3 regions of the Clostridium sp. LIBA-8841 genome follow, and region 1 is predicted to be linked to each of the others. Evidence: riboswitches for the same ligand, from Rfam matches in the RefSeq annotation. Region 1 holds a riboswitch; each other region holds the start of a gene.
The links. A riboswitch is a leader RNA that binds a small molecule or an ion and turns the genes downstream of it on or off. The one in region 1 is predicted to bind cobalamin.

Region 1 (7,998 bases):
CCTTTGGAAATTTAATATTTCATAAGGGAAAGGAGGTTTTAAAAAATGAAAAGCTTATATAAAGCCTTAAATATGGCTTTAAGCATGTTTACAGTTATTCCACTTCCAAAATATGAGTGGGATGATAAAGTAGCTAAACATATAATGAAGCTTTATCCTTTAATAGGTTTAATAGTAGGATGTCTTTGGTATTTTAGTTTTTTTATACTAAATAAACTAAATGTGCCTATGATGCTTATGGCAGCTATTATTTTATCAGTTCCTTATCTTTTAACAGGATTTTTGCATTTAGATGGATTCATGGATGTTTCAGATGCACTTCTTTCAAGAAGAGATAAAGAAGAAAAACTTAGGATTTTAAAAGATTCAAGAGTAGGAGCATTTTCAGTAATTGCCGTTCTTTTATTACTGATTATTGAGTTTTCTGGAGTTTTTACTTTATTAGAGAAGGATATAGATATGAAAATACTTATTTTTATACCTATAGTATCAAGAGCAATAAATGGTTATTTTATTGTTAGTAAAGAAATGATTGGAGAAAGTTCTTTAGGAAAGTTTTTTAAAAATGGAACTGGAAAAATAGATGAAATAATTTTAATAGGAATCTATGTAGTAGTTTCGATATTAACATTCTTTATTTTTGGAATAAACTATTTAATTGCTATCTTAGGAATGGGAGCGATTTCTCTTATTTTACTTTTAAAAGTGAGAAAAGAGTTAGGTGGAATAAATGGAGACGTTGCAGGATATATTCTTGTTCTTATGGAATTTACAGGAATTCTCATTTTAGGAATTCTTTAAGGAGGTAAGACTTTTGAAACTTTTATTTGGTGGTGCTTACAATGGTAAGTTAAGATATGTAAAAGAAAATTTAGGCATAAAAGAAGAGGAGATATTTTACTGTATCAATGAAAAAATAGACTTCTCTAAAAAAGTTATTAGTGGAATAGATAGATTAATTTATTTCAATGCCTTAGAAGGAAAAGAATCTTTAGCTTTTTTTAAGGAAAATAAAGACAAGCTCAAAGGAAAAATTTTAATTTGTGATGAAATATCTTCTGGAATAGTTCCTTTAAAAAAAGAGGAAAGATTATGGAGAGAAGAGACAGGTAAGGTTCTTCAGTTTTTATCCAAAGAAAGTGAAGAGGTTTATAGAATATTTTTTGGAATACCAACGAGATTAAAGGGTGAATAATAAGATGATAATTTATTTGATTAGGCATGGAAAAACTTATTGTAATGAAAAGAAGCTTTATTGTGGAATAAGTGATGTGCCTTTAAGTGAAATAGGAATAAGTGAATTAGAGGAAAAAAGAAAGAGTGTGAAGCTTCCAGAGTGTAAAAGGAATTTTACAAGTGGAGCAAAGAGAGCTAATGAAACATTTAATATTTTATATCCAAATGAAAAGTATGAAGTTGTAAAAGAGTTTGGAGAATACAACTTTGGAGAATTTGAGCTGAAATCTTATGAAATGCTAAAGGAAGATAAGAAGTATTTAGATTGGATTCTAGATGAAAGTAAAGGAGTTTCTTGCCCTAATGGTGAATCAAGAAGAGATTTTGAAAAAAGAATGAAAAAAGCATTTTTAAAATTACTTTTAATGCTAGAAGAACAGGGAGAAGAGGAAGCTTTAATAGTATGTCATGGAGGAAGCATAGCTTGTATTTTAGAACTTTTTGAAAAGGAAGGATTAGACTTTTATACTTATCAACCTAAGTGTGGAGGTGGATATAAATTAAAAGTTGAACAAGATATCGAGAATTTAGAAAAAGAATTTTCAAGTCTAGATTTTGAAGAAAATATAGAAAATAATCTAAGACTAGAAATAATAGAAAGGTTTTAGAAATGATAAAAATTATAATAGGATATGTTTTAGACCTAATAATAGGAGATCCTAATAATCCATATCATCCTATCAGATATATAGGAAAATTAGCTTCTAGTATGGAAAAGCTTTGGAGAAAAGTATTTAAGAAAAATCTTAAGTTAGCAGGTTTTTTTGCATGGTTTTTCATAGTAGCTATAACTTTTGGAGTAACTTTAGGGATTGTACATATTGCAAATTTAGTTAGTCCTATTTTAGGAACTTTAGTATCAGGAATACTTATTTATTTTTGTATTTCAGCAAAAGGGCTTAAAGTTGAAGGTCTCAAAGTAATTAAAATTTTAAATACAGGAGATATAGTTAAAGCTAGAAAACAATTATCATATATAGTTGGTAGAGATACTACTAATTTAGATGAAGAAGCTATAGTAAGAGCTGTAGTAGAAACAGTTGCTGAAAACATGTCAGATGGAATTATAGCGCCTTTATTTTTTGCTGGAATTGGGGGAGCACCTTTGGCTTTCTTGTATAAAGCAGTAAATACATGTGATTCTATGTTTGGTTATAAAAATGATAAATATAGAGAATTTGGGTTCGTCTCAGCGAAACTTGATGATGTGTTCAATTATATTCCAGCTAGATTGACAGCTTACCTTATAGTAATAGCTTCATTTATTTTAAGGCTTAATTATAAAGAAAGTTTTAAAATATATAAAAGAGATAGATACAATCATTCAAGTCCTAATAGTGCTCATCCAGAAGCAGCGGTAGCAGGGGCTTTAGGAATAAGGCTTGGAGGAGCAAACTATTATTTTGGAAAGCTTGTAGAAAAACCAACTATAGGAGATATTAAAAAGAAAATAGAAATTTCAGATGTTTATAATACTAATAAAATTTTAGGATTAGTTTCTTTTTTAGGAATGCTAATAGCTATTATTATTAGATATATCTTAGAGGTGATTATATGAACTTAGGACATGGCGGTAATGTAGAAGAAATAAAGAGAATTTATGGGTTAGAAGAAAATGAAATCATTGATTTTTCAGCTAACATAAATCCTATGGGGATCTCTGAAAAAGTAAAAGAGGCCATGATTAGAGGAATAAATTCTATAGAAAGATATCCAGATATAACTTATTATAAGCTTAAAAAAGAAATTTCAAGTTTCGAAAAAGTAGATTTAGATAAAATAGTCTTAGGTAACGGAGCTGCAGAAGTGATTTTTAATATAGTAAGAGGAATCAAACCTAAGAATGCTCTTATAATAGCACCTACTTTTTCAGAATATGAGGATGCTTTAAACTCTCTAGAATGCAAAGTAAATCATTACATATTAAAAGATAGATATTCATTAGATAATAGATTTATAGATGAAATAAATGATGATTTAGATATAATATTTTTATGCAATCCAAACAATCCAACAGGAGCTTTAATAGAGAAAGATTTTTCTTTAAGAGTGTTAAAAAAGGCAAAGGAAATGGATGTAAAAGTTGTTTTTGATGAATCATTTTTGGATTTTGTTGAGGATAATGAAAAATACTCTGTTATTGAATATCTAGATGATTTTAATAATTTAATTGTGGTTAAATCATTAACTAAGCTTTTTGCTTTTCCTGGTATAAGGCTAGGTTATGGATTAAGCTCAGATTTTGAAATGATAAAAAAAATAAATTCTGTTGCTACTCCTTGGAGTGTAAATACAGTGGCAGATTATGCTGGAAGAGAAGCCTTAAAAGAAGTTAAGTATATAAAAGATAGCATAGCTTACGTAAAAAAAGAGAATGAATTTTTATATAATGGATTAAAAGCATTTAAAGACATTAATGTTTTTAAAGGAGCTGTTAATTTTCTATTTTTTAAATTAAGCAGAGAATTAAATTTAAGAGAAGAGCTAATTAAACAAGGAATAATAATAAGAAGTTGTAATAATTATATAGGTTTAGACAATAGTTATTATAGAGTTGCAGTTAGAAGAAGAGAAGAAAATGAAAAACTTTTAGAAGCGCTTTCAAAAATTTTAAAATAGCTTATTTACATTTTTATTCTTATAAAAAGATAAATTTAAAGTAGGTAAGGTGTTTGACAATAATAAAATATAATAATATAATCAAGTTGATTGATTCATAATTGGTGTGAATTCACTTAATAGGGAATGAAGTTAAAATCTTCAACTACCTCAGTAACCGTGAAGCTGACAAAATCTCAATATGTCACTGCATTTTATGTGGGAAGACGAGATGGAGGGTGAAGCAAAGTCGGGATACCTGCCTTTTATGCGAATACTATTATCTTCTGAGGGTAGGGTAATAGGATGCGTACGCTTTCAGAATATACTTAACATACCTTCTAATGGGTATGTTTTTTTATTTTCTACGTATTAATCTTAAACCTCAAATATTTAATTGTTAAGTTTTATGAAAGAAAAATTTGATTATTAGTGATGCTTTAAACTTAATTTAAGAAATTTCAAATTTGCTTTTATAGGTTGTAGGGATACTTAGCAATATTAAAAAATACATATTAAAATCATTAATTAAAATCAAATAGGAATCCTTCATATGACTTAAGAAATTACAAAGGTAAAAATGGAGGAAAAACATGAAAAACTTTAAAAAAGTAATTTCCCTAGTAACCTTAACAGTAATGTCATTACTGCTATTGGTTGGTTGTGGAAGCAAAACGGTAACAATGAAAGATATGGAAGGGACTGAATTTACAGTACCGAAAAAAATCGAAAGAATAGTGTCAACAGCACCGTCTAATACAGAAATATTGGTAGGTTTAGGTTTAGGTGATAAAATCGTAGGTGTTGATAAATACTCAGCAGATGTAAAGGGATTAAACCCAGATATACCTAAAATAGATTTTAGGAATCCAGATGCTGAGGCTATTCTAGCTCTTAAGCCTGATGTAATAATAGCTTCAGGTCATAACAGAGAAGGTAAAGAAGACCCATTTAAGGTTTTAAAGGATGCTGGAATACCAGTAGTATATATTCCAACTAGTGAAAGCATTGATGGAATATACGAAGATATAAATTTCTTAGCTAAGTTAACTGGAACAGAGGCTGAAGGAAACAAAATGGTTGATGAAATGAAAAGTGAAGTAAACAAAATTAAAGCTATAGGTGAAACTATAAAAGATAAAAAAACTGTTTACTTTGAAATTGGATCAAGTCCAAATTTATATAGCTTTGGAAGTGATACTTTCTTAAATAATTTATTAACTATAGTTGGAGCAGAAAATGTATTTGCAAATGAAAAAGGCTGGATTTCACCAAGTGAAGAAGCCGTTATAAAAGCAAATCCAGATGTAATTTTAACAAATGAAGATTATATTGAAAATGCAACAGATTTAATTGCTAAACGTCCAGGTTGGAATACAATAACTGCTGTTAAGGATAATCAAATATTCTTAGTAGATAAAAATGCAACATCACGTGGAAGTCAATATGTGATAAGTGCCTTAAAACAAATAGCAAAGGATATTTATCCAGAACAATATGCAGGAATCTAAAAAGAGAAAATTGCTAATAACACTATCTATTCCATTAGTATTATTAGTACTTTGTATTGGAACTTCTATTGGAAGTTCCAATATTAATATATGGGATACTATTTCTATAGTTGGAAATAAGATTTTTGATATTCCACTTAGAGCTGGTATCAAACCTGAAGACGTAGCAATTATTTGGGTAATTAGATTACCTAGAGTTTTATTAGCCTTTGGGGTTGGAGCTGCTCTTGCAGTTAGTGGAGCTGTAATCCAATCAATTTTAAAAAATCCTTTAGCATCACCATATACCTTAGGGGTTTCATCAGGAGCTTCCTTAGGAGTTGGAATATACATAGTTCTTGGTATAACAATACCTTTTATAGGAAATTTAGCTATGCCTATTATAGGATTTTTATGTGGAGTTTTTACTATTTTTGCAGTAATAATTTTTTCAAATAAGGTAGATAGAGGACTTTCAAATAATACCGTAATATTAGCGGGAATGGTTCTATCGCTTTTTACTAGTGCCATGTTAACAACTATAACAGCATTATGTAGTGAGGATATAAAGGCTATTACTATGTGGCAAATGGGATCATTTGCTATGAAGAGTTGGTCTTATGTTTTTGCTGGATTTCCATTTTTTATAATTGGAATCTTTATGGTATTAAGATATACAAAAGAAATGGATATTTTAAGTTTTGGAGAAGATAGTGCAAAGACTGTAGGTGTTGAAACTGAAAAGGTAAAAAAAAGACTACTTATTTCAGTTGCTATTTTAACTGGAAGTGCAGTTGCTTTAAGTGGTGTTATAGGCTTTATTGATCTTATAACTCCTCATATAGTTAGAAAAATATTTGGTTCTAATCATAAAATAGTAATACCAATGTGTATTATACTTGGTGGAACACTTATGGTACTAACAGATTTAGTTTCAAGAACATTAATTTCACCATCAGAATTGCCAGTAGGAGCAATTACGGCTTTAATTGGAGCACCATTTTTTGCTTACATTTATTTTGGAAAAAGAAGTAGGTGATATTTTGCTAGAAGTTAAAAACTTATGCTGTGGGTATGATGGTAATGATGTTATACATAATATATCCTTTAATATTAATAGAGGAGAAAATATTTCTATAATAGGACCAAATGGGTGTGGAAAATCCACAATTTTAAAAGCTTTAGCTAACCTCATAGAATATAGAGGGGAAATAAAGCTAGACGGGGTAGAGATTAAAAAGATAAAAAGAAAAGAGTTAGCTAAAAAAGTTGCATTAATGAGTCAAAATTCTGAAATATATTTTTCTTACACTGTATTTGAGACCGTTGCTTTGGGAAGGTATGCTCATATAGATGGTATTTTTTCAAGGCTTAGTAATGAGGATAAGGATATAGTTTTAAAATGTATTGAAAGTGTTGGTTTATTAGAAGAAAAAGATAAATTAATAAATGAGTTATCAGGTGGACAACTTCAGAGAGTTTATTTGGCAAGAGCATTTGCTCAAGAGCCAGATATATTACTCTTAGATGAACCAACTAATCATTTAGACTTAAAATGTCAAATTGAAATTTTAGATTATATAAATAAATGGACAAAAGAAAATAACAAAACAGTTATAGGTGTTTTACATGACTTAAATTTAGTTCAAATGTTTAGTAAGGATGTAATTCTTGTTAAAGAGGGAGAAATTTATAGTAGTGGTAAAGCAAGAGAAATATTAAATAGCTCAAAAATTAAAGATGTCTATAAAATAGATATAAGAAAATTCATGCTAGAAGCATTAGAAAAATGGAAGTAGGTGGACAATATGAAAAAGAAATTTGTTGTATCATATAGTTGTGGAAAGGATAGTACATTATCATTATATAGAATGATAAAAGCTGGACATACTCCAGTAGCTTTATTAGTTACTGTTGATAAAAAGGTTTTAAGAAGTTGGTTTCATGGAATACCAGATAAATTATTAAAAGATGTTGCTAAGTCATTAGATATTCCTATGGTTTTAGTAGCTAGTAACGGAAAAGAAAATTATGGAGAAACTTTCGTAGATGCTTTAAAGAAACTTAAAGAAGAAATGGGCGCAGAGGCTTGTGTTTTTGGAGATATAGATTTAATGGCACACAGAAATTGGTGTGAAGATAAATGTGAAAAAGCCGGTCTTGAAGCTATTTTTCCACTTTGGGAAGAAGATAGAGAAGCTCTAACTTATGAATTCATAGATAGTGGATTTAAAACTGTAATCAAAAATGTAAAATTAAGTATTTTAGGAGAAGAATTCTTAGGTGAAGTTTTAACTAAGGATGTAGTTGAAAGATTAAAAGCAGCAGGTTCAGATGCTTGTGGAGAAAATGGAGAGTATCATACATTTGTTTATGATGGACCTTTATTTAAAGAAAAAATAAACTTTGAAACTGGAGAAAATATATTAACAGAAACTCATGGATTTTTAGATATTAAGTAGGTGTGTTTTATGAAGTATAGAGGAATAATGCTACTTGGAACAGCATCTTCTGTTGGAAAAAGTACTGTTGCCGCGGCTTTTTGTAGATATTTTAAGAAAAAAGGATATAGTGTTGCACCTTATAAAGCATTAAATATATCATTGAATTCTTTTGTAACTAAAGAGGGAGATGAAATAGGGAGAGCTCAGGTGGTACAAGCCGAAGCTTGTGA
Region 2 (7,998 bases), 1.6 Mb from region 1:
TCAACTCCGAAGAATCCACCCCATTGAGTTAGCATTGAATTAACAAAGTAGTTAAAAGTTAAATATGTAACTAAAGCTTCCATACATGCTCTTGCTTGAGCCTTTTTAGCTAATGCTATTGGTAAACCAACAACGAATAGTAATGGAAGTTGTCTAAATACTGTCCATCCACCTTCTTCAATAAGTGTCCAAATTTGATACCATAAAGTACCTTGGTTTGCAATTGGTCCTACTATGTCCGGATTTTTGAATAGAATACATAGTCCTACTGTTATACCTGCAAAAGCAAATAGTAAAACTGGTGTAAACATTGCAGCTCCAAAACGTTGAATTTTTTGCATCATCCTTTACCACCTCATTTTATAAATCCTATTATTACCCTTAACTTAAATATTCTAAGAAACCCATAATACTTAAGTTATATTTATAAGTCCAAGTACAGTTCATAATTTATTTATTGAAATGAACTTTTCTTGTACGATTTGTTAATTAAATAATAGCAATCAATGATAACATTTACAATAATATTCACTCACTCTGTTCCTAGTTTCATCATCATGTAACTTTTTCCCAAAAGCCGTGAAATTTCACAGCTATATTATATTGACGAAACTAGCTCTTATCTATAGATTATTACTATATGGTGTAATTTTAAAAGGTAAGGAGAAAATTTTATGATAGGTTCATTAGCTGCAATTTTAACAACAGCATCCTTTATTCCTCAAGCAATAAAGGTAATAAAAACTAAAGATACCTCAGGTATATCTCTTATAATGTATTCAATGTTCACAATAGGTGTTTTTCTTTGGATTATACATGGCTTTATAATAAATGATTTAGCTGTTATATTAGCTAATTCTTGTACTTTTATATTTGCCGTAATAATATTATTCTTTAAGATTAAATATAAAGATGGTGTTACTAAAGAAAATATAGTCAATTAATTTACTGTAATAAGTTTAAAATAGCATTTTTAATATAATATTTAACTTACCCAGTTTTTTAATTAATTCTTTAACCACTTAAAACGCGCTCAGAATACATTAATATTTATACCAATTTAAATATTAATATAAAAGGTTTGTATAAAGTATGATTATTTTGAAATCTTACTTTAATACAAACCTTTTTAAGTTAATTTCCCATATTTAATTTTGCTCTAATCTTTAAATAATTTAAATTTCCAAGAGTTTATTGTCTTTCTAGCCTGTCCGATAGTTAATGATAATTCGTCAAATACAAAGCCATCTTTTTCTTTCAATATCTCCATGAGATGTCCGATACGCGGTAATCTTAAATTTACTTTTCTTATAGTATCTTTTTGATCAAACACTTCCTTAGGACTTCCCTTTAATATCACTTTTCCCTCTTTCATTACAAAGACATTATCACAGTATAATGGAACAATATCTATATCATGAGTTGCTATTATTATGGTTATGCCAAGTTCCTTTTGCATTTCAATTAATAACTTCATTATCTCTGAAACACCCATTGGATCCAAACCAGCTGTTGGTTCATCTAGTATTAAAACCTTAGGTTCCATAACTAGTACTCCTGCAATTGCTACTCTTTTCTTTTGCCCAAAGCTTAAACAGTGAGTTGGTTTCTCCTTTAAATGCTCTATTCCTGTTCTTTTTAATGCCTTATTAACTCTTTCTCTTACCGCTTCAGTTGGAAGCTTCATATTAACAGCTCCGAAAGAAACATCCTGATACACACTAGCTGAAAAAAGCTGATTATCAGGGTCCTGAAAAACAATTCCTATAGATTCTCTAAGCTTCATGATTCCCTTCCTAGAATAATCAATAGGTTTATTCTCAAAAAGTATCCTTCCTGAAGAAGGCTTTAATATACCATTAAGATTTTGGAATAATGTTGATTTTCCTACACCATTTCCTCCTAATATAGCCGTTACTTCCCCTCTTTTTATATTCATATCTATACCCTTTAGAGCATGAGTTCCATCTGAATAATTATAATTAAGATCCTCTACTTTTAATATATAGTCTTCCATAAAATCCTCCTACTCTACTTTGTAAATATAGTTATTCCTATAAAAATCATATTAATAATTATAGCTAAAATATAAATATAGTTTCTTCTTTGAACTTCTTCTTCTAATACCTTAAGCTCTCCATTATATCCTCTAGATTCTAATGCAGTATATAAATCATTAGCTCTCTTAAATGAGCGTATAAACAGTGTTGATGCAAGAGCTCCTAAAGATTTATATGATGTCCTTATGTCTCTATACCCTAACCTAGATTTTTGAGATATAAACATCATTTCTGAAGTTTCTAAGATTATAAATATAAACCTATATACTAAGCTTATTAATTCTATTAAAAAGCTTGGTATTTTAAGCTTTGATAATACTGATATCACATCTATCATTGGTGTAGTTAAAGATATAAAATATAAGCAACTTAAAGATCCCATTACTTTTAGGAACATATTAACACCTTGAAAAATCCCCTCTTTAGAAACTCCGATCCATCCATTAAAGAACCTAAAGGATATTAAAAGATTTTCCTTATTCATAGAATAATTTATAACTATTGTTAGAATGCTAATTATTAAAAAAGCTATTGGTATCATCATTAACTTAATAAAAACATTTATTTTGGTCTTTCCTAATTTAGTTATTAAAAAAGTCATAAGACCTATTACAAGCATAGAAACAATAAAATTATTTGCCCATAAGCAAACACATAAAGTAATTAGAGCAAAAAATATCTTTTCTGCAGGATTGATATTTTTTAGTTTTGATGAATAAGCATATTTATCAATATTTATCATTTACTTCTTCATTCACTTTCTTTTTCCCCTTTAGATATCCTAGTCCAAACCCAATTACTCCTGCACCTATAGCTGCTTGAAGAGCAAATAATAGACTTTCTATCTCTCCACTTGCAGGTTCAAATATTGGTGAGAACCAAGGCTCGTAATTTTCATCTATTTGTGTTATTGCTTCTTCTGCTTGATCATCAGATCCACCGAACTCACCATTCTTAGCCACAAAGAAAGGTATGATTGTAATAAATACAACTAATAAAATTAATATCACATTAGTTAATGCTCTCTTATTTTTCATTATTTTACCTCCTCTGAAAGAATGTTAAGTTCCATTAAATCATCTTTTGCATAATTTTCTATAGTATTAAATATTATAACTGTTAATATTCCCTCACTTATAGCTAAAGGAATTTGAGTAATAGCAAATATACCCATGAATTTCATAACCGATGCCATAATTCCACCAACTTCTGCTGGGAAAGCTAGTCCTAATTGAATTGAAGTTACCATGTATGTTGCTAAGTCACCAAGGGCAGCTGCCAAAAATACTCCTAACCATGTTGGTCCATTAAGTTTTTTTACTAATTTATAAAGTCCATATGATACTAAAGGTCCAACAACAGCCATTGAAAAAGTATTAGCTCCAAGAGTTGTAAGTCCCCCATGTGCTAAAAGTAAAGCTTGGAATAAAAGAACAATAAGTCCTAAGACTGATGCTGCTGTAGGTCCGAATAATATTGCCGCAAGACCAACCCCCGTAGGGTGTGAACAACTACCAGTAACTGATGGAAGTTTCAAAGCTGAAAGAACAAAGGCATAAGCTCCTGCCATAGCTAATAGTATTTTTAATCTTGGATTATTCCCTACTTTTTTCTTAATAGAAAATACACCTAAAACCACAAAAGGTATTGTTATAACACCCCATGCTATACACCATTTGGGTTGCAAAAATCCCTCCATAATATGCATAGCTGAAACACTTTTTGGTATTAATAAGAACATTAACAAAAATCCTATAAATACTTGATTCTTTTTTGACATAATAATTCTACTCCTTAAATTATATTTTTATTTTGTATATCCACTTCATAAAATAGATTTTCTTTATTTCTTAGGTCTTAAAGTCTCTTTTAAATCTGTTAGTCTTTCCTATTTTCCCTCTGAGATTGTCCAAATTAAAATCAAATGCATTTTGCTTAAATTTAGGTTGACTCTAAGCTAACTTTAATCCTAAAAATAAAAACCTCTAGACATTGAGTCAAGAGGTTATAAAAATTCTAAAAAAATATAACTTACCAAAGCACAACACCTCCTATTTCCCGTAGGATCTGATGTTTTAAAAACAGGCAGGTCTTCTGGCTCAAGTATCAGCACCTTTTGTAACCTTCCCAAAATCTTATGTTTCAGTGGCTTACAATACAAAAAGCTCCTCTATTACAGCGGCGGGACCGCGTGGGATTCAAACCCAACTTCCCTTTTAATAAATAAATTTACTTAAATAACTATTTAACCTATTTTTAAATATTTAATTTTACATTCTATTAACATTATATATTATCTAGAATTGATTTACAATTAAACTATATTTAATAAATCATTATTAAAGCTAAACAATAAGCTTTTTAACTTAATATAAAAAGGATATAAAAATAAAAAGGGACTATCTTTGACGATACATTACTCTAATCTCAATATTAATCTTTTTAATGATTAATATTACAAAATTAGTTTAATATATCTTCATAGTCCCTTAAACTTAAAAATTTAATTTTATTCTAATAAATTACCTTAATTTAATATTCTATGATTTATGAAGCTTATTTCATATTCATCAACGACTCCATCTTTGTTTAAATCAAAAGAAGCATTCTCACTTCCATAGTTTTTAGAAACTATTGCTAAGTCACCTATGTCAATCTTTCCATTACTATTGAAGTCTCCTGTACTTTCCTCAATTATTAAAGAGTTGAATCTTTCTATTGCATTATTTAAAGCTTCTTTAGCTGAATTGATTTCTTCTTGAGTGACTTCTTCATTATTGAATATCTCTTCAGCCTTATTTATTTCACTTACTAAAGTATCTTTAGCCCCTTTATGATATTCACCAACTTCAAAACCTTCTACAGCCTCTTCTACTAAAGCTTTACCTTGGTTAATTAAAGCTTCTAAATCTGCTTTATCAACTTCTGGAGTCTCTTTAACTAAAGCTTTTATTGAAGCATCTAAATCAGATACTATTTGATTTATTTGCTCTTGAGTATAATCTGCTCTATTTTCATTAGCTTCATTAGCAAGGGCTAGTTTTTCACTGAATACAGCCCAAGACTCTGCTGTATACTCATCTTCTACTAAAGAATTTCCTAAAGCTAATACTTCATCAAAGGCTTCAAAATCAGTTGCTCTAAGAACTAACCCTTCTTCTGCCTTATTTAAATTATCTAAAGCCTTATCTATTTTCTTTTGAGAAGAATTAGAATTATCTAAAATAACTTTTGCATTGTCTAAAGCTTCTTTTAAGGCTTCATAACTGCTTAAAGTATATTCATCTCCACTTAAATCAATAAGCTCATCATACTTCACTTTTAATGCATCATTAACTGGGAATTCAAACTCTTGATTTAAAGTTATTATTTCATAAATATTTGGTGCCACATCTGTCCACTCAATCTTTATTTCATAAATGTTACTATAATCACGATTTATAAATTCATTTAAGCTATTACCTAATGTGCCTAATTGAACCCACTCATCAGTTACAGATTCGCTTCCATCACCAACTCTAGCCATAACCTTAGCATTTGAAATTGAGCTTCCATCTTGAACTATAGTAACCTTTCTAACATCAGTTTTTTCTGATAGACGATAAGTTATGCTACCTTCAGTTATCTCTCCATTATTAGTATTAGGTTTATATGAGCTAGTTAAATCTCCATCTCTTAAATTATTTGGAGTAAATCCTCTTTCTTCAATTGGATTTGAAACATAAGTTGGGTCATTTACTGTAGGAATATACTCCCCATTATTTATCATAAGCTCGTTTATAACAGTCCAACGATGTTTGTATGGAGCAGTAAATAATATTCTTACATATCTAGCTTTTTGATTTAAATTAGATCCTTCAACATATGCACTATCTATTGGAATAATTCCACCAGATTGATTTCCATGCTTATAACCATTTTCTAATGGTTTAGCATATATGTCATCTACACCATTTTCTATTCCATCCCCAATAGTAATAGCATCTGTCCAAGTTTCACCGTCTAAAGATAATTGAATTTTACCATCTCTTACGTGGTCAACTTCAGTATCTAATACAACATATTTTAAATTGTCTACTTGGATTTCTTGTCCTAAATCATAAACTATAGTATCGCCAAATTTAGGAGCTCCATTAAACTTAACGCTAGTTTTCAAGTCTCCATCTACAGCTTTTTTAGCTCCAGTATCACCAACATAAGCCTCAACTAATGATGGCTCATAAACCTCAGTTGAATTAACCTCAAATTTAGTTAAATTAAAGCTAGCAGTTTCATTTCCTGTATTTATTAATCTTACATATCTTCCATCCTCTAAAGTGTTAGTATCTGTTATCTCTGTCCATTCAACACCATTCATAGAGCTTTGAAGTTTTAAGCCTGTATCATTTGAAACCTCAAGGTTAATATTACTTAAATCCTTAATACGATCTAATTTAACACCAATATATTCCCCTGAATTTAAGCTTATATTATCTACTGGCATTAACTTAGTTACATCTTCCTTAGCTAAAGATAATAAATCTAGCTCTGTATTGGTATAAACATTCTCTCTGTTTCCTGTACTTTCTAATTCTTCACTCTTTATTCCGAACTCTGAGAAAGTAAGCCACTTATTGATGTTTTCCATATTAGTAAGTCTTACATATCTAGCTGAAATAGGAGCTTCAAAGGATTCTTCTATGACATCCTTACCAGCTGGAGCACCAGTCTTATTATACTCCTTAATAGTTGTCCAATTTTCATTGTCTAGTGAATATTCAAGTTTAAACTTATTCCACTTATCGGCACTTCCTCCACCATTTTTTCCTATTACGAATCTGATTCCATCAAGCTTAAGTTCTTTTCCTAAATCTAGACCTATAAACTCTCCTGCTAAAGATGTATCTCCATTAGCTGTTTTATACCAAACACCAGTATTATCATCACCATCTAAAAGACTTGATTCATTTCCCTCATAGACTTTCCAAGATTCACTTCTTATGAGACTTGGATTAAACTCTACACCTGAGTCTGAATCTTCTTTTTTATTTACGTTAATATCTCTAATACCTAACCAAGTATTACTTCTTGCCTCTGTAGCTATTAAACGAACTCCTCTAACTTTTAAGTCTAGGTTTTCTACCTTTACAGCTTTAGGCATTGTATATTCAACACCCTCTTCTAAATCAATCCACTCTTTTCCATCAATAGTGTATTGAATTTTAGCTTTTTGCATTGTATCATTTGGGTTTGAATTAGCTCCCATTAAGAACTCAACATTATTTAAAGTTATAGGATTACTATACTTAACCCCTACATAAGTTCCAACATCTACTCTGTTCGGATTCTTATATACTATTTCTGTACTAGCATTATTATCAAAAATATTATCTGGATTTCCTGCTGGTGCATCCTGTCTATTACTTATATAAGTTGCTATTATCTTATTTGGATCAACAATTGAGCCTATAACAGCTGATAGGTTCTGTCCCATATGCTTTATAAATGGAACAATATGTTGAACTCCAACCTCTGCATATTCAGTATGGTCTACATAATGGAACCCATATGTTTTTGATTTTTCAAAGGCAGTCTGAGCTTCTGAATAATTAACCCAAGCAGCCTCATCATCACCATCTTCTACTGCAATTGCTGATTTTAAATATCCAATAGCTGCATCCATAGTATCTTCCCAACAATTTAACCAATGTATTATTTGATCTCTTGTTCTCTCATTACCCGGATTATTCTTATAGTAATCTGCAGCCTTTTGAAGGTTTGTAAACTCTTCTATTAAATCTAATGCCTCTTCTTTAATACTTAATCCACTATCATATTTTTCTTTGAATGCCTCTAGTTTAGGTGCTAACTCAACAGACTCTTGTAGTGGCTTAACTCTTCCATCCATATTTTGATTTATCATGTGCTTACTAATTTCTCTTAAAGCCAGTGAAGAGTT
Region 3 (7,998 bases), 170 kb from region 1:
CGATAAAGTAATAATTACTACTTCTGTTAAGTAAAATAATAAGGAAAGTATGTTTAGGAGAATGAAAACTTTGGAGATTTTAGATTGGAAGTTTATTTTCATAATAATAACATTTGCTTTAATAGGAGTAGTATGTTTATTTAAAAAATCGAAAATTGGATTGACTGCAGCTTCAGTAGGAATTATAGGAAGTTTAATTTTGTGGGGATTTTTTAAGATAAGTATAAAATTTAAAAATTTTCTAACAGGGGTTGGATTAAGTTTTAAGGATATATTAAACTTTTTTATTGCAATTATTACGGCTATAGTAGCCTTTACAGCAATTTTTTTATTATTGAAAATTTTTAATGATTTTGGTGGAAGATTAAAAAAAAGATAAGGCAAAAATGTCTTATCTTTTTTATTTTACCATTCACCAGGATAGGCAACTATGTGTAATGTAACTTGACGTCTTCCCCAAGATTTACATTCATCATTAGAGTTCATATAAAGGTCTATTATGTTTCCTTTAATAACTCCTCCTGTATCTGATGCTATGGCATAGCCATATCCAGGGATGTACACTTTTGAACCTAATGGAATTACATTAGGGTCTACTGCTATTGTACTTATTCCACCTGGATCTCTTACTGGTTTAAGTCCCATGGCAGTTAATGTTCCTCCAGTATATGCGGTAGCTTCAACGGAAAGTGTTTTCTTATAGTTACCATCACTAGGTTGGTTAGAAGTATTATTGTTGTTATTATTATTATTTGAATTAGCTGGAGAGTTGTTACTAATACTTTTAGCTGCTTCTTCAGCTTTTATGGATTCAATTTTGTTTTTGGCAGCTTGTACAGAATTATTAGCTGTATCCCTTACTGAATCGATGTTAAGTTGTGGGATTAATTGATTCAATGTGCTTATTGCATTTTCAAGCTCATTGACTGATGAAGATGAATTTATAACAGAAACAGAATGAGAAATTAAAGACATTTCATTTTCTTTAATTATTCCTAAAACAGCTTCTTTTTGATTGTTTAATTCATCAATTTTCTTTTGTTCTTCAACTTTTTTACTATCTAGGGTTTTAAGAGATTCCTCAGTTGAACTTTTTAATTCTTTTAATTCAGCCTTATCTCTTTCTAATTTTTTTATATCCTGATCAAGAGAATCTTTTTGAGAATCTAGATCATTTATAAGATTTTTATCTAAGGCTGTAACCCTTGCCAAAGCATCTATTCTTGTTATTAAATCTGATAAGTTTTCAGATTTAATAAGAAAAACTAGTGGGTTCATTGAATCTTTGCTTTTATACATAGCACGCATTCTTTTACCTAAAACAGATTGCTTTTGATCTATTTCGGTTTTTAAAGTACTTACTTTACTTTCCGTTTCTTTTAAGTTTTCCTCAGTATCTTTCATCTTAGTTTGATTATCTGCTAATTTAGCATTTAATTCTTCAATTTCATTGTTAAGTTTTGATACTTGAGAATTAAGAGACATAACCTCATTATCTAATTGTTCATATTTTACTTTATTTTCTTGTATATTTGATTTCTTATCACTTATTGTATCAGCAAAAACTACTTGAGTCGTTGAAATACTTATAGTTATTGCTATTAATGCTGATAAAATTCTTTTTTGCATAAAGTACACTCCTTTTAGTTAAACTGTCCACAACTTAAGTGTATTTCATCCTGTATTACTGAATTATAACATAAAAGTCAAATGTAACACAAATTTAACCTTTATCCCATTTAAATATGTTAAGAAAAAATTAACAATTTAATTATACTATAAATCTGAAAAAATAAGAAATTTGTCTTATGTTGAAATAATTAAAATTATATATTATAATTAAGAAAAAAATAATATTTTATATTTTTAGGTTTAATTTTACTAATTAAAAGGGAAAGTGGTTAAAATCCACTACAGCCCCCGCTACTGTAATAGGATACAAGTTTCTAATTGCTCACTGATTTTTTTAAATTGGGAAGGGAGAAATGAGGATAAGCCTTAAGTCAGGATACCTGCCTAAAAATTATGAACTAAGCTTCGGAGGGAAGATGTAGTATTTATTGATTCCTATATTTATATTGGAAAATAATTACTTTTTATTAAAGCATCTGGTTCTTTGTAACACAGATGCTTTTTATTTTAATTTTTTAGAGGTGAAACATGAAAAAAGCTATATTAGTTGTAAGTTTTGGAACAAGTCATTTAGATGCCTTAAATAATTCTATAAAAAAAATAGAAGATTCAATAAAAGAAAGTTTTGAAGAGTATGATGTTTTTAGAAGTTTTACATCACATATGATAGTAAGAAAGCTTAAAGAAAAATATGATATGAATATACTGTTTCCAGAAGATGCTTTAAAAAAGTTAGAGGAAGAAGGATATGAAGAAGTTGTGGTGCAACCACTTCATATTATGCCAGGTGAAGAATTTGACTATATAAAGCATATGGTGAAGAATTATGAAAATCATTTTAAAAAGATAGAAACTGGTAGACCAATATTTTATTATGAAGGTTTTGGTGATGGACCAAATGACTATTCTGCCTTTGTTGATAGTATGAAAGAAGTAATAGAAGAGAATAGACCGTGTATATTAGTTGGTCATGGAAGCGCACATCCTTCCAATGCTGTTTATGGATGTCTTCAATCAGTTTTAGATAGAGACTATGAAGATATTTTTGTTGGAACTGTAGAGGGATATCCTAATTTTTCAGATGTTTTAAAAAGAGTTAAAAAGAAAAATTTAGATAATGTGACTATTATTCCTTTAATGGTTGTAGCAGGAGACCATGCTAAAAATGATATGGCTTCAGAAGATGAGGATTCATGGAAGAGTAGACTTGAAAGTGAAGGAATTAAAACTGATGTTATTTTAAAAGGATTAGGGGAAAGAGAAGAGTTTAGAAAACTTTACATAGAACGTGTTAAAGATGTTATAGATGGTACATATAAAGGTTTAGGAGAAACTAAAAAAAGACATAGAAAGGTGAAGAGATAAATGGATTATATGAAAAGTCCTATGGGCATAGAAAAAAGAAGCTTTGAAATAATAGGTTCTGAAATGAAAAATCATAACTTTTCAGAAGAGGAGTTAGAAATAGTAAAAAGAGTTATACATACTACAGCAGACTTTGAGTATGAGGATTTAATTGAAATAAGTGAAGGAGCTATAGAAGCTGGAGTTTCTGCTTTAAAATCTGGAGCTAAAATATATACTGATACAACAATGGCCTTATCAGGTATGAATAAAAGAGCTTTAAAGGAATTAAATTCATCAGTTGAATGCTATGTTGGTTTAGATGAGGTGTTTAAATTAGCAAAAGAAAAACAGATAACTCGTTCAATGGCAGGTGTTGAACTTGCGGCAAAGGAAAATGTAGATATATTTGTTTTTGGAAATGCTCCAACAGCTTTGTTTAAACTTAGAGAACTTATTAAGGAAGGAAAGGCAAAACCAAAACTTATAGTAGCTGTTCCAGTTGGGTTCGTAGGTGCTAGTGAGAGTAAAGAGGATTTAGATGAACTAGGTATTCCTTATATAAGAGTTAAGGGAAGAAAAGGTGGTAGTACAGTAGCAGCAGCCATAATAAATGCATTGCTTTATATGAATTATAAAAGAGAAATGTAATAAAAGAAGGTATATTAAATGTTTGAAATGTATGTAGAAAGCGGTGGAAAAAAACTTAGATGTGGGTATACCACAGGATCTTGTGCAGCGGCGGCAGCTAAGGCGGCCACATATATGCTTTTTCATAAAAAGGATATAGGAGTTATAGAGATAGATACTCCTAAAAACATAAAGCTTAGTTTAGAAATACAAGATATACAAGTAGAAAAAAACTCCGTTTCATGTTCCATAATAAAAGATGGTGGAGATGACATAGATGCTACCTCAGGAATAGCTATATTTGCAAAGGCAGAGGAAATTTCAGAAGGATTTGAGCTTTGTGGAGGAGAAGGTGTTGGAAGAGTTACTAAGGATGGGCTCTTTGTAGAAAAAGGACAGCCAGCTATAAATCCAGTACCTAGGGAAATGATTAAGAAGGAAGTATTAAGTGTATTACCTGAAAATAAAGGAGTAAAAATAACAATTTTCGTTCCAAGAGGAAGGGAGATTGCTAAGAAAACCTTTAACCCTAGATTGGGTATAGTTGATGGAATATCAATACTAGGCACAACAGGAATTGTGTATCCAATGTCTGAAGATGCTTTAAAGGAATCTATTAGAATTGAAATAAGGCAAAAAGCAGTGTCTAATAATGAACTTGTATTTGTCTTTGGTAATATGGGAGAAAGGTTTCTAAGGGAAAGAGGATATAAAAAGGATAATATAGTTATCATATCTAACTATGTAGGATTTTCCATAGAGTGTGCCTTAGCTCAAGGAATAAAGGATTTAACCATAATAGGTCATATAGGAAAACTAAGTAAAATTGCATTTGGCTGTTTTAATACACATAGTAGAGTTTCAGACGTAAGATTAGAAGTTATAGCTTTAGAGTTAACTTTAATGGGATATGACTTAGAACTAGTTAAAAAGGTTTTAGAAGAAAAGACAAGTGAAGGTGCTGTAAGACTTCTTGGAGATGATTTCCCAATGTTATATGAGAGAATTGGAGAAAAAGTATTAAAGAGATTAGATATTTACTCTTACGGTGAGGCAAATTTTAATATTCTTATGTATTATGGATCAAAGGAAATGAAATTATTATATGAATCTAAAAATTCAAACTTGTTTGATTAAACTTAAATTAGAAGGGAATGAAGGCTATTGGTTAAGATACTAGGGTTAGGACCAGGCCATAAAGACTATATAATTCCTAAGGTTATTAAGGAACTAGAAAAAAGTGATTATATAGTAGGTTTTGAAAGAGCAATTTCAAGCTTAAAGTTTTTAAATAATTTAAGAGATGAAAAGTTTAAAAAGGTCAAAACTTTAAGTGAATTAATAGCTTTTTTAAATGAAAATGAAGAGAATGATATTTCAATTGTTGCATCAGGAGACCCTACCTTTTATGGTATTACAAATTACATAGAAAAAAATTATTATGGAGAGATTTCTATTATTCCAGGAATAAGTTCTTTTCAGTATTTAACATGCAAAGTAAATAAATCTTGGAATAATGCATTTGTAGGAAGTATGCATGGAAGAGAAGAAAATTTTATAGAAGTTGTCAAAAAAAACAAACTTTCTATATGGTTAACTGATAAAAAGAATACTCCAAATGAACTAAGTAAAATGTTAATAGAAAATTCTATAGAATGTACGATATATGTTGGAGAAAATCTTTCTTATGAAAATGAAAATATAACAATTGGAAATCCAAGAGAAATTTGCGAAAAGGATTATGGAGATTTATCTGTAATAATAATTGAAAGATAAATTTTCCTTTGGAGGATATATGAAGTTTATAAAAGATTCAGAGTTTATAAGAGGAAAATGTCCTATGACAAAAGAGGATATTAGAATCCTTACTATTAGTAAATTAGAGTTAAATACAAATTCTAATTTTTTAGATATAGGAAGTGGAACTGGTAGTATTACTATTCAGGCCTCTAAATTTATAGAAAATGGAAAAGTATTTTCTATAGAAAGAGATGAAGAGGCTATAAGGGTAACTAAAGAGAATTTAAAAAAGTTTAACTGTAATAATGTTACTTTATTAGAGGGTGATGCTATAGAACATATGGAATCACTTTCAAACCAAATTAAGAAAGAAAAAATTTCAAAATTTGATTCTATATTTATAGGAGGCTCTGGTGGGGGACTTGAAAAAATTATAAATATATCAAATGAAATTCTTAAAGAACAGGGAGTTTTAGTTTTAAACTTCATAACTTTAAATAATGCATATAATGCTATAGAAATCTTAAAAAAATTAGAATATAAAACAGAGATTTCTTTAGTAAACATAAGTAAAAATAGAGAAAATACATACATGATGATTAGCAATAATCCAATTTTTATTGTTAAAGCGTTTAAGGAGGAAATTTAATGGCAATATTATATGGAATAGGTGTAGGACCTGGAGATAGTGAATTATTAACAGTAAAAGCGGTAAAGGCAATTGAAAATAGTGATGTTATAGTAGCACCAAGTGCAGAGGAAGGTGGAGATAGTATAGCATTAACTGCTGCTGAAGAATATATAAAAGAAGGAACAGAAATAGCTATTAAACATTTTCCAATGGGAAAGAAGAATAGAGATTTAAAAGTTAAAGAGGCTTATGACTTTATTTTAGAAAAACTTAAAGAAGGAAAAAACGTAAGTTTCTTAACTATAGGTGATCCTTATGTTTATAGTACATATATACATTTATTAAATTATGTAGAGGATAATGGTTTCCATGTAAAAACTATTCCGGGAATAACATCTTTCTGTGCTGCAGCTAGTATAGTTGACAGAACATTAGTTGTAGGTAATGAACCTTTACTTGTTCTTCCAGCAGCTAGAGTAAAGGATATAAAAGATGAGAAGTTTGTTGTAATAATGAAAGTTTACAAAAAAGAAGAAGAAGTTATAGATGTTTTAGAAGAAAAAGGATTTGACTATGTGCTAGTTAGTAGAGCAGGTAGAGAAGGAGAAAAAATCTTAAGAACTAGAGAAGAAATTGTAAATCATAGAGATTATATGTCTTTAATATTAGCAAGTAAATAAAAGGAGGAATAAGAATGCTTTATTTTATAGGGGCAGGACCAGGAGCTGTTGACTTAATAACTGTTAGAGGAAGAAATCTTTTAGAAAAAGCAGATGTTGTAATATATGCAGGATCTTTAGTAAGCAAAGAACATTTAGATGTTTGCAAAGAGGGAGTTAAAATATATAACTCAGCTTCAATGACTTTAGAAGAGGTAGTTGAGGTTATAAAAGAAAATGATGGTGAAGATAAGGTCATAGTAAGACTTCACACTGGTGATCCATCAATATACGGAGCTATTAAGGAACAAATGGATGAATTAGACAAGTTTAATATAGAATATGAGGTTGTACCAGGTGTAAGTTCATTTACAGCTGCAGCTTCTGCTATAAAAAAGGAATTTACACTTCCATCAGTAACTCAAACTGTTATATTAACTAGGGTTGAAGGAAGAACTCCAGTGCCAGAAAAAGAAGATTTAGAAAAATTAGCTTCAATAGGAGCTTCTATGGCATTATTTCTTTCTATATCAATGATTGACAAGGTAGTTGAAAAATTAAAAAGAGGATATGGAAGAGAGGATGTTCCAATAGCTGTAATTTCAAGAGCAACATGGGATGATCAAGAAGTGATTATTGGAACATTAGATAATATATCAGAAAAAGTAAAAGAAGCTGGTATAAATAAATGTGCTCAAATATTAGTTGGAGATTTCATTGACTGTGATTATGAGAAAAGTCTTCTTTATGATAAACACTTTACTCATATGTTCAGAAAAGGAATTGATTAAATATGATTGGAATAATAAGTGTTACTGAAAAAGGTGACTTTATAGGAGATAAGCTTATAAAGTTTTTTGAAGAAAATAATATTAATTTCAAAATGGTTTGCAAAAGCAAATGTGAAGATTTTTCTTTAAAAGAAGCAACTAAGGAAATGTTTGAAACTTGTAAAAATATTATTTTTATAAGTTCAACAGGGATTGCAGTGAGAGCTATAACTCCTTTTATAGTAAAAAAGGATAAGGATCCTGGAATTGTTATGGTTGATGTAAATAATAGGTTTACCATAAGTTTAGCTGGAGGGCATATTGGTGGTGCAAATGAATTAACTTTAGAGATAAGTAAAATATTAAATAATATTCCAGTTATAACTACGGCCACAGATAATCAAAATAAAGTTGCGCCAGATATGGTAGCTAAAAGTAATAATCTTATTATAGAAGATTTAAAGAAGGCAAAAGAGATTGCTTCTAGATTAGTAAATAATAAAAAAGTTTATTTTATGGATGATAATGATTTAATTAAATTACCTTTAGGCTATGAAAGTACATATTCATTAAAAGATAATACACTTTGGAT

Region 2: another riboswitch for cobalamin. It lies ahead of AC2A4K_RS01240 (energy-coupling factor ABC transporter permease); the one in region 1 lies ahead of AC2A4K_RS08310 (ABC transporter substrate-binding protein).
Region 3: another riboswitch for cobalamin. It lies ahead of AC2A4K_RS09075 (sirohydrochlorin cobaltochelatase); the one in region 1 lies ahead of AC2A4K_RS08310 (ABC transporter substrate-binding protein).

The regions. Positions count from the first base shown of each region.
Region 1 is NZ_CM173488.1:1,886,757-1,894,754, forward strand. It holds gene AC2A4K_RS08280 (bifunctional adenosylcobinamide kinase/adenosylcobinamide-phosphate guanylyltransferase) at 1-62, shown strand, start outside; gene AC2A4K_RS08285 (adenosylcobinamide-GDP ribazoletransferase) at 46-801, shown strand; gene AC2A4K_RS08290 (bifunctional adenosylcobinamide kinase/adenosylcobinamide-phosphate guanylyltransferase) at 815-1,195, shown strand; gene AC2A4K_RS08295 (histidine phosphatase family protein) at 1,200-1,844, shown strand; gene cbiB (adenosylcobinamide-phosphate synthase CbiB) at 1,847-2,794, shown strand; gene cobD (threonine-phosphate decarboxylase CobD) at 2,791-3,855, shown strand; cobalamin riboswitch at 3,941-4,115, shown strand; gene AC2A4K_RS08310 (ABC transporter substrate-binding protein) at 4,428-5,345, shown strand; gene AC2A4K_RS08315 (FecCD family ABC transporter permease) at 5,332-6,363, shown strand; gene AC2A4K_RS08320 (ABC transporter ATP-binding protein) at 6,368-7,123, shown strand; gene AC2A4K_RS08325 (Dph6-related ATP pyrophosphatase) at 7,133-7,786, shown strand; gene AC2A4K_RS08330 (cobyric acid synthase) at 7,796-7,998, shown strand, end outside.
Region 2 is NZ_CM173488.1:277,680-285,677, reverse strand. It holds gene AC2A4K_RS01265 (alpha-glucoside-specific PTS transporter subunit IIBC) at 1-344, opposite strand, end outside; gene AC2A4K_RS01260 (SemiSWEET transporter) at 675-944, shown strand; gene AC2A4K_RS01255 (ATP-binding cassette domain-containing protein) at 1,160-2,017, opposite strand; gene cbiQ (cobalt ECF transporter T component CbiQ) at 2,032-2,802, opposite strand; gene AC2A4K_RS01245 (energy-coupling factor ABC transporter substrate-binding protein) at 2,789-3,097, opposite strand; gene AC2A4K_RS01240 (energy-coupling factor ABC transporter permease) at 3,097-3,840, opposite strand; cobalamin riboswitch at 4,128-4,329, opposite strand; gene nagH (hyaluronoglucosaminidase) at 4,588-7,998, opposite strand, start outside.
Region 3 is NZ_CM173488.1:2,055,476-2,063,473, reverse strand. It holds gene AC2A4K_RS09085 (hypothetical protein) at 71-379, shown strand; gene AC2A4K_RS09080 (3D domain-containing protein) at 406-1,629, opposite strand; cobalamin riboswitch at 1,852-2,034, shown strand; gene AC2A4K_RS09075 (sirohydrochlorin cobaltochelatase) at 2,161-2,997, shown strand; gene AC2A4K_RS09070 (precorrin-8X methylmutase) at 2,998-3,627, shown strand; gene cbiD (cobalt-precorrin-5B (C(1))-methyltransferase CbiD) at 3,646-4,743, shown strand; gene cbiE (precorrin-6y C5,15-methyltransferase (decarboxylating) subunit CbiE) at 4,771-5,382, shown strand; gene cbiT (precorrin-6Y C5,15-methyltransferase (decarboxylating) subunit CbiT) at 5,402-5,995, shown strand; gene AC2A4K_RS09050 (cobalt-factor II C(20)-methyltransferase) at 5,995-6,657, shown strand; gene cobM (precorrin-4 C(11)-methyltransferase) at 6,672-7,427, shown strand; gene cbiG (cobalt-precorrin 5A hydrolase) at 7,430-7,998, shown strand, end outside.